Regions from separate parts of the Streptomyces kanamyceticus genome, predicted to be linked through region 1. Evidence: predicted binding sites of a transcription regulator. Region 1 holds the regulator's gene; each other region holds the start of a gene.
What was found. Region 1 encodes HrcA, which represses chaperone genes, less so after heat shock. Its sites were predicted from a motif close to TTNGCACTCNGNNNNNCNGAGTGCNAA; they were not measured.
Positions count from the first base shown of each region.

Region 2: a site for HrcA is predicted at 1,540-1,566, ahead of groES (co-chaperone GroES). Genes of this name have one in related genera too.
Region 3: a site for HrcA is predicted at 1,249-1,275, ahead of groL (chaperonin GroEL). Genes of this name have one in related genera too.

Region 1 covers NZ_CP023699.1:6,756,047-6,759,321, forward strand. The annotation lists gene CP970_RS29100 (DUF3097 domain-containing protein) at 1-36, opposite strand, end outside; gene CP970_RS29105 (MBL fold metallo-hydrolase) at 72-815, opposite strand; gene hrcA (heat-inducible transcriptional repressor HrcA) at 1,017-2,033, shown strand; gene dnaJ (molecular chaperone DnaJ) at 2,034-3,170, shown strand.
Region 2 covers NZ_CP023699.1:4,129,343-4,132,617, reverse strand. The annotation lists gene CP970_RS16960 (THUMP-like domain-containing protein) at 1-185, opposite strand, end outside; gene CP970_RS16955 (polysaccharide deacetylase family protein) at 268-1,194, shown strand; gene groES (co-chaperone GroES) at 1,710-2,018, shown strand; gene groL (chaperonin GroEL) at 2,134-3,275, shown strand, end outside.
Region 3 covers NZ_CP023699.1:5,540,997-5,544,271, forward strand. The annotation lists gene thrC (threonine synthase) at 1-127, shown strand, start outside; gene CP970_RS23815 (MoaD/ThiS family protein) at 217-492, shown strand; gene CP970_RS23820 (cold-shock protein) at 921-1,124, shown strand; gene groL (chaperonin GroEL) at 1,440-3,065, shown strand; gene CP970_RS23830 (alanine/glycine:cation symporter family protein) at 3,254-3,275, shown strand, end outside.

The DNA.
Region 1 (3,275 bases):
CCAAGGGGGTGTGAGATCGGCGGAGTACTGGCGCATTCTGCCGACGATAGGAAGAGTGGCAAGGACCTCCGCTACGACACGCCGAAGCGGCCCGCCAGTGTGGCGCGCTGCGCACGGACAAAAGCCGCATCCACCACCGCACCGTGCCCCGGCACGTAGAGCGCGTCCTCACCGCCCAGCTCCAGGAGCCGGTCGAGCGCCGCGGGCCACTGCTCCGGTACGGCGTCGGGTCCTGCCTGCGGTTCGCCCGACTCCTCGACCAGATCGCCGCAGAACACGATCTCGCGGCCCCCGTCGGCCCCCGTGACAAGCACCGCGAGGTCGTGCCCGGTATGGCCGGGGCCGACGTTGGCGAGCAGCACCCGCACCCCGCCGCCGAGGTCGAGCGTCCACTCCCCGCACACCAGGTGGCGCGGGTGGACGAGGAGATCGGCCGCCTCGGCCGCCGCGTCCGGGCTCACGCCCTGGCGCACCGCGTCGGCGCGCAGTTCGTCGCGGCCTCTTTCGAAGACCGTGTCGATGCCCACCGCCCCGTACACCTCCACGCCCGCGAAGGCCGCGGCCCCCAGAACGTGGTCGAAGTGCGGGTGCGTCAACACGAGGTGCGTGACCCGTCGCCCGCCGCCGATGATCTCCCTGGCGCGGGTCCGCAGTGCCGCGCCCTCGGCCAGGGTCGCCCCCGCCTCGATCATGAGGGCCGCGTCGTCGCCGACGACGAGGCCCGCCGTGCAGTCCCAGACCGGCAGGCGGCACCGCCCCACACGCGGTGCGAGTCGTTCCCAGCCCGCCGCTTCCCATGCCAGCGCCACGTCCATACGGTGACGCTATCCGTACGGGCCGTGTTCGGCAGCCGCTGCCCGACACGCGTGCGTGACTTCGGCGGGTCCGCCCTTGCCGGGGCCGTACCTCACGGCCGTACACTGACCCTTTGGTAGCTGGCACTCGCCCGTGGTGAGTGCCAGGCAAGGGGGCTCGGCGGGGCTCGACGCGACGTATGACAGCTGGAGGTGTGCGCGATGCTCAGTGAACGCAGGCTCGAGGTGCTCCGCGCCATCGTCCACGACTACGTAGGCACCGAGGAGCCGGTCGGTTCCAAGGCGCTGACGGAGCGGCACAGTCTCGGGGTCTCCCCGGCGACGGTCCGCAACGACATGGCCGCGCTGGAGGAGGAGGGGTTCATCGCCCAGCCGCACACCAGCGCGGGGCGCATCCCGACGGACAAGGGCTACCGCCTCTTCGTCGACAAGCTCGCGGGCGTCAAGCCGATGACCGCGCCGGAGCGCAGGGCCATCCAGAACTTCCTCGACGGCGCCGTCGACCTCGACGACGTCGTGGGGCGCACGGTGCGGCTGCTCGCGCAGCTGACCCGGCAGGTCGCGGTCGTGCAGTACCCGTCGCTCACGCGGTCGACGGTGCGGCACGTGGAGCTGCTCTCGCTGGCTCCCGCCCGGCTGATGCTCGTACTGATCACGGACACGGGCCGGGTCGAGCAGCGCATGATCGACTGCCCGGCGCCGTTCGGCGAGACCTCGCTCGCCGATCTGCGGGCCAGGCTCAACAGCAGGGTCGCGGGACGCCGCTTCGCGGACGTGCCGCAGCTGGTGCAGGACCTGCCCGAGGCCTTCGAGGCCGAGGACCGCGGCACCGTCGCGACCGTCCTGTCCACCCTCCTCGAAACACTCGTGGAGGAGACCGAGGAGCGGCTGATGATCGGCGGAACCGCCAATCTCACCCGCTTCGGACATGATTTTCCCCTCACCATCCGGCCCGTCCTCGAGGCCCTGGAGGAGCAGGTCGTGCTCCTCAAGTTGCTTGGTGAGGTGCAGGATTCGGGCATGGCCGTACGGATCGGTCATGAGAACGCCCATGAGGGCCTCAGCTCCACGTCCGTGGTCTCGGTCGGCTACGGTTCGGGCAGCGAGGCAGTAGCCAAACTCGGCGTGGTCGGACCGACCCGCATGGACTATCCGGGAACGATGGGAGCAGTACGCGCAGTGGCACGTTACGTCGGACAGATCCTGGCGGAGTCGTAAGTGGCCACGGACTACTACGCCGTACTCGGCGTGCGCCGCGACGCTTCCCAGGACGAGATCAAGAAGGCCTTCCGGAGGCTGGCGCGAGAGCTTCACCCGGATGTGAATCCGGATCCGAAGACTCAAGAGCGCTTCAAGGAGATCAACGCCGCGTACGAGGTGTTGTCGGACCCGCAGAAGAAGCAGGTCTACGACCTCGGCGGTGACCCGCTGTCCCAGGCGGGCGGCGGCGGTGCGGGCGGTTTCGGGGCCGGTGGCTTCGGCAACTTCTCGGACATCATGGACGCGTTCTTCGGTACGGCGTCGCAGCGTGGCCCCCGGTCGCGCACGCGCCGCGGCCAGGACGCCATGATCCGTCTGGAGATCGACCTCAACGAGGCCGCCTTCGGCACCACCAAGGACATCCAGGTCGACACGGCCGTGGTCTGTACGACCTGCAGTGGGGAAGGTGCCGCTCCCGGTACCTCCGCGCAGACCTGTGACATGTGCCGCGGTCGCGGCGAGGTGTCGCAGGTCACGCGGTCCTTCCTCGGGCAGGTCATGACGTCGCGGCCGTGCCCGCAGTGTCAGGGCTTCGGCACGGTCGTACCCACGCCCTGCCCGGAGTGCGCCGGCGACGGCCGCATCCGGTCGCGGCGGACGCTGACCGTGAAGATCCCCGCGGGTGTCGACAACGGCACCCGGATCCAGCTCGCGGGCGAGGGCGAGGTCGGCCCCGGCGGTGGCCCCGCCGGTGACCTCTACGTCGAGATCCACGAGCTGCCGCACGCCGTCTTCCAGCGGCGCGGGGACGATCTGCACTGCACCGTCACCATCCCGATGACGGCCGCGGCGCTGGGCACGAAGGTGCCGCTGGAGACGCTGGACGGCCTGGAGGAGATCGACATCAGGCCCGGCACGCAGTCGGGGCAGTCGGTTCCGCTGCACGGCCGTGGCGTAACGCATCTGCGGGGTGGGGGGCGTGGTGACCTCATCGTGCACGTGGAGGTCCTGACGCCGACGAAGCTCGATCCCGAGCAGGAGCGGGTGCTGCGGGAGCTTTCGCAGCTGCGTGGGGAGGAGCGGCCCACGGGGCAGTTCCAGCCGGGGCAGCAGGGGCTTTTCTCTCGCCTCAAGGATGCGTTTAACGGGCGGTAGCGCCTTGAGCCGTGCGTTGGCCCCTCGGAGACGGTTCATCCCGTGCCGGGGGGCTTCGGCGTTCTCCTCCCGCGGGTCGTGGGGGTTGCTCGCGCAGTTCCCCGC
Region 2 (3,275 bases), 2.6 Mb from region 1:
TGTTCGCGGCGCAGCCGGGTCGCGGCGGCGAGCTCCTGCGCGGGCTGCACGTCCCGCACCTCGTCGAGCAGGGCCAGGCCCGCGTCGGTGCGCAGGGCGGCGAAGGCGGCGAGGGGGTTGCCGAGAGGGTCGCCGGGGTCGGTCTCGTGGCCGCTCGGCGTGTTCGGGTCGTTCACCTGCCCCATTGTGGGCCAGTCGGTGGATGGTGCGCGGCCGGTGGCGGTGTCGGCCCTTCGGCAGGTCCTTGAGCTGCGAGGATCCGGCGCCATGCAACTAGTACGACAAACGGAAGAATCCGCCAGAAGGCGGAAGAATCAGACGAGGGCCGCCGTCGCGGTGATCACGGTCGTCGCGATCGCGTCGGGCTGCGCCGTCGGGGGCGAATCCGACACCGTCGAACCGGCCCACGGCCAGCAGCCGCTCCAGGCCCCGCCCGCCCGCGCCCTCGACTCCTACGCCAAGCGGCTCGGCGCGGCCCAGGCCGCGCGGGTCGCTGCGGCCAAGCGCTGGGGCCTGGCGAAGACCCCGCTCGCGGCGCCCCCCGCCCCCGCGGCCAAGCCGCACATCACCACCCGCAAGGGCTTCGAGGTCAAGGGCCAGTCGAGCCTGCCGCCCGTCTTCACGACGATCCCGACCACGGAGAAGGTCGTCTTCCTGACCATCGACGACGGCGCCGAGAAGGACCCGGCGCTGCTGCGGATGATGAGCGACCTGAAGCTCCCGTACACCGCGTTCCTCAGTGACTACCTGGTCAAGGAGGACTACGCGTACTTCAAGAAGATGCAGTCCCGCGGCATCACCCTGAACAACCACACCCTCAACCACCGCTACCTGCCCGGACTCTCCTACGAGGCGCAGCGCCGCGAGATCTGCGGCATGCAGGACGTCATCGCGAAGCGCTACGGCAAACGGCCCGAACTCTTCCGCCCGCCGTACGGCAACTACAACCAGGACTCCCTGCGCGCCGCCAAGTCCTGTGGCATCAAGGCGGTGCCGCTGTGGGCGTCGGAGGCGTTCGCCGACCACATGGAGTGGCGCGAGTGGGACCGGGACCTGCATCCCGGAGACATCATCCTCACGCACTTCCGGGGCCGCGCGGACTGGAAGGGCACGATGCCCGACATGGTCCGCAAGGTCATGAAGACGGTCACGGACAAGGGGTACGCGGTGGCCAGGCTGGAGGACTACCTGTGACCCCCCGGGCGCGAGCGCGCCGCCGCCTCCTGGCCGGGGCCCTGCTGTGCGGCGTACTCGCGCCCACGCTCCTCACGGGCTGCGCGGAATCGGTGGACCCGATCGAGAGGCTCGGGCGGAAGGCGGCCCAGAAGGTACCGCGTAAACCGGGCACGAAGGGGGAGCCCGGCGCTCCCCGCTGTGGGCAGGCGTTCCGCAGGGCGGAACGGGTGGGCACAGCCCCACCTGCCGACCCGGCGAAAACGGGGCGCCCACGAATCGCCGACAAGGAACCCCCGGCCCACAAGAAGCGTTGCGACAACAGGGAGCACCACTCCAAGCCCCGCTAAAGCCAGACGCAGTCGATTGGCACTCCGCTTGACCGAGTGCTAATCCCCGTCCTAGTCTCGCTTCTGGCACTCCCCGCTGGAGAGTGCCAACAGCGACGGGCAGGTCCGGCACCCGCGACGACGGATCCACCTGGTCGCCACCCCAGACTGTTAACCCCGTAGATCTCCGAAGGGGGAGACCGGATCGTGACGACCGCAAGCTCCAAGGTTGCCATCAAGCCGCTCGAGGACCGCATCGTGGTCCAGCCGCTCGACGCCGAGCAGACCACGGCCTCCGGCCTGGTCATTCCGGACACCGCGAAGGAGAAGCCCCAGGAGGGTGCTGTCCTCGCCGTGGGCCCGGGCCGCTTCGAGAACGGCGAGCGCCTGCCGCTCGACGTCAAGGTCGGCGACGTCGTGCTGTACAGCAAGTACGGCGGCACCGAGGTGAAGTACAACGGCGACGAGTACCTCGTCCTCTCGGCTCGCGACGTGCTCGCGATCGTCGAGAAGTAGTTCACCCCGAAGCAGAAGCATTGCTTTGAGCTGCGCCCCTGGTCACCCCGCTGAAGCCGGGCGGCGAGGGGCGCAGTTCGTTCACCCGAGTTTTCGAGAGGGCTGAATCGCTCCCATGGCGAAGATCCTTAAGTTCGACGAGGACGCCCGTCGCGCCCTTGAGCGCGGCGTCAACAAGCTTGCCGACACGGTCAAGGTGACGATCGGCCCCCGTGGCCGCAACGTCGTCATCGACAAGAAGTTCGGCGCCCCGACCATCACCAACGACGGCGTCACCATCGCCCGTGAGGTCGAGGTCGAGGACCCGTACGAGAACCTCGGCGCGCAGCTGGTGAAGGAGGTGGCGACCAAGACCAACGACATCGCGGGTGACGGCACCACCACCGCCACCGTGCTCGCCCAGGCCCTGGTCAAGGAGGGTCTGCGCAACGTCGCCGCGGGCGCCTCCCCGGCCGCCCTGAAGAAGGGCATCGACGCCGCCGTCGCGGCCGTCTCCGAGGAGCTCCTCGCCACCGCCCGTCCGATCGACGACAAGGCCGACATCGCGGCCGTCGCCGGTCTGTCGGCCCAGGACCCGCAGGTCGGCGAGCTCATCGCCGAGGCGATGGACAAGGTCGGCAAGGACGGTGTCATCACCGTCGAGGAGTCCAACACCTTCGGCCTGGAGCTCGACTTCACCGAGGGCATGGCCTTCGACAAGGGCTACCTGTCGCCGTACATGGTGTCCGACCAGGAGCGTATGGAGGCCGTCCTCGACGACCCGTACATCCTGATCCACCAGGGCAAGATCTCCTCCATCCAGGACCTCCTGCCGCTGCTCGAGAAGGTCATCCAGGCCAACGCCTCGAAGCCGCTCCTGATCATCGCCGAGGACGTCGAGGGCGAGGCCCTCTCGACCCTGGTCGTGAACAAGATCCGCGGCACCTTCAACGCCGTCGCGGTGAAGGCTCCCGGCTTCGGCGACCGCCGCAAGGCCATGCTCGGTGACATCGCCACCCTCACCGGCGGCACCGTCATCGCCGAAGAGGTCGGCCTCAAGATCGACCAGGTCGGTCTCGACGTGCTGGGCACCGCCCGCCGCGTCACGATCACCAAGGACGACACGACGATCGTCGACGGCGGCGGCAACAAGGCCGACGTCGAGGGCCGCGTCTCGCAGATCAAGGCCGAGATCGACGCCACGGACTCCGACTGGGACCGCGAGAAGCTCCAGGAGCGCCTCGCGAAGCTGGCCGGCGGCGTGTGCGTGATCAAGGT
Region 3 (3,275 bases), 1.2 Mb from region 1:
CACCACGGTGGTGCTGAACACCGGGGACGGGCTGAAGACTCTCGACGCGGTCGCCGAGAGGTCTCAGGCGACCGCCACGATCAAGCCGAGCCTCGATGCGTTTCGCTCCGCGGGTCTGTCCGGCTGACCTTCCCCGCGGGTCGGCTGTGGCTGGTCGCGCAGTTCCCCGCGCCCCTTTCAGGGGCGCCCTCCCTTCGTACCGCTGAGGTGAATCCCATGAGCGTCAACGTCCGCATCCCCACCATTCTCCGCACTTACACCTCCGGCCAGGCGGAGGTCGCCGCCGAGGGGGCCACGCTGGGTGAGGTCATCGCCGATCTGGAGAAGAACCACACCGGCATCGCCGCCCGCGTCCTGGACGACCAGGGCAAGCTGCGTCGTTTCGTGAATGTCTATGTGAACGACGACGACGTCCGTTTCGAGCAGGGTCTGGAGACCGCCACTCCGGACGGTGCCGGTGTCTCGATCATTCCGGCGGTGGCCGGAGGCTGAGCTTCCGCAGGCAAGAGCACGCAGCGTCATCCGAATTGCCCCCTCCGCGAGAGAAACGGAGGGGGCAATTCTGCATGGTTGAGCGCGGTACAGTTGGGAACAGTGCTTCGCCGTTAGTGCCGAGCGCATATACGAAGTCGGCCCGGAGCCGACAAGAAGTAGCCAAAGCGTGCAGTCCATTTGGGTCCTTTGCGGCATTTGCCCGGCCCGACTTGCCCTGAACTCCGGCAAATTCTCCAGATATTTCCGATCGTACGTGCCCAGAATTCTCGTCCGATTGACCTGTTGCAGACGGCAGTTGGACAGATACATTCAGCGGCGGTCGACGCGTTCCGGCGCACACCTCCCATCTCCAATGGGTGGTGGAGGTCTGACCCGGGTCCGCGAAGTGCGGTCCTGTGCAAGGGCCAGTAATAGGGGAGTTAGGCATGGCTCAGGGCACCGTCAAGTGGTTCAACGCGGAGAAGGGGTACGGCTTCATCGCGGTCGACGGTGGTGCGGATGTTTTCGTCCACTACAGCGCGATCCAGATGGACGGGTACCGCACCCTTGAAGAAGGTCAGCGAGTCGAATTCGAGATCTCGCAGGGCCAGAAGGGTCCGCAGGCGGACATGGTCAAACTCGCCGTCTAGCTCGGCGCGACCGACCACCGAAGCAAGCATCGCGAGGGGCTCGTATCCCGACAGGGATACGGGCCCCTCGTGTGTGCCGTGCGGGCCCGGGGGTCCCTCGTACGTCCGGATCTCACGGGAGCACCTTGCACTCGTAGGGGTCGAGTGCTAATCATTGGGCTTAGCACTCTCCGCGTGAGAGTGACAGAACTTGGATCGGGTCGGTGAGGCTCGCGGGCCGGGTGGGGCAAGGAACCACAAGGGCTGCAGGCCGTCCGTCGCGGGCACCAGCACGGTCCGTTTGCATTTCCACCCCGTCCGGGAGGACCACTTCACATGGCCAAGATCATCGCGTTCGACGAGGAGGCACGGCGCGGCCTCGAGCGCGGCATGAACCAGCTCGCCGACGCCGTCAAGGTGACCCTGGGCCCCAAGGGTCGCAACGTCGTCCTCGAGAAGAAGTGGGGCGCCCCCACGATCACCAACGATGGTGTCTCCATCGCCAAGGAGATCGAGCTCGAGGACCCGTACGAGAAGATCGGCGCCGAGCTGGTCAAGGAGGTCGCGAAGAAGACGGACGACGTCGCCGGTGACGGCACGACGACCGCGACCGTCCTGGCCCAGGCGCTGGTCCGCGAGGGCCTTCGCAACGTGGCCGCCGGTGCCAACCCGATGGCCCTCAAGCGCGGCATCGAGAAGGCCGTCGAGGCCGTCTCGGGCGCCCTCCTCGAGCAGGCCAAGGACGTGGAGACCAAGGAGCAGATCGCTTCGACGGCCTCCATCTCCGCCGCCGACACCCAGATCGGCGAGCTCATCGCCGAGGCGATGGACAAGGTCGGCAAGGAAGGCGTCATCACCGTCGAGGAGTCGCAGACCTTCGGGCTCGAGCTTGAGCTCACCGAGGGCATGCGCTTCGACAAGGGCTACATCTCGGCGTACTTCGCCACCGACATGGAGCGTATGGAGGCGTCGCTCGACGACCCGTACATCCTGATCGTCAACTCCAAGATCTCCAACGTGAAGGACCTCCTTCCGCTGCTGGAGAAGGTCATGCAGTCGGGCAAGCCGCTGCTGATCATCGCGGAGGACGTCGAGGGCGAGGCGCTGTCGACGCTCGTCGTCAACAAGATCCGTGGCACCTTCAAGTCCGTCGCCGTCAAGGCCCCGGGCTTCGGTGACCGCCGCAAGGCCATGCTCGGCGACATCGCCATCCTCACCGGTGGCACCGTCATCTCCGAGGAGGTCGGCCTCAAGCTGGAGAACGCCGGTCTCGACCTGCTCGGCCGCGCCCGCAAGGTCGTCATCACCAAGGACGAGACGACCATCGTCGACGGCTCCGGTGAGAGCGACCAGGTCCAGGGCCGCGTCAACCAGATCCGCGCCGAGATCGAGAACTCGGACAGCGACTACGACCGCGAGAAGCTGCAGGAGCGCCTGGCGAAGCTCGCCGGCGGTGTTGCGGTCATCAAGGCCGGTGCCGCGACCGAGGTCGAGCTCAAGGAGCGCAAGCACCGCATCGAGGACGCCGTTCGCAACGCGAAGGCCGCCGTCGAAGAGGGCATCGTCGCCGGTGGTGGCGTGGCCCTCATCCAGGCCGCCGCCGTCTTCGAGAAGCTTGAGCTCGAAGGTGACGAGGCCACCGGTGCCGCCGCTGTGAAGCTGGCCCTGGAGGCCCCGCTGAAGCAGATCGCCGTCAACGCCGGCCTCGAGGGTGGCGTCGTCGTCGAGAAGGTGCGCAACCTGACCGTCGGCCACGGCCTGAACGCCGCGACCGGTGAGTACGTCGACATGATCGCCGAGGGCATCCTCGACCCGGCGAAGGTGACGCGCTCCGCCCTGCAGAACGCCGCCTCCATCGCCGCGCTGTTCCTCACCACCGAGGCCGTCATCGCCGACAAGCCGGAGAAGGCGGGCGCTGCCCCGGCCGGCGGCGGCATGCCGGGCGGTGACATGGACTTCTGATCCCTCGCGGATCGGCTGTCCTGAGCGCTTAGCTCGTACGAAGGGGCGGCACTCTCCTCACGGAGGGTGTCGCCCCTTCGGCATGCCCGTGCCCCCGTCCCGTCAGCGCACACCGTGCCTTTGCTCACCGTTTACCAAGGACTTAAGTCCCTGGCTCGGGCCTTTTGTCCCGGGTGAGACTTTCGTCCGTGAACTCCCTGGACTCCGTCA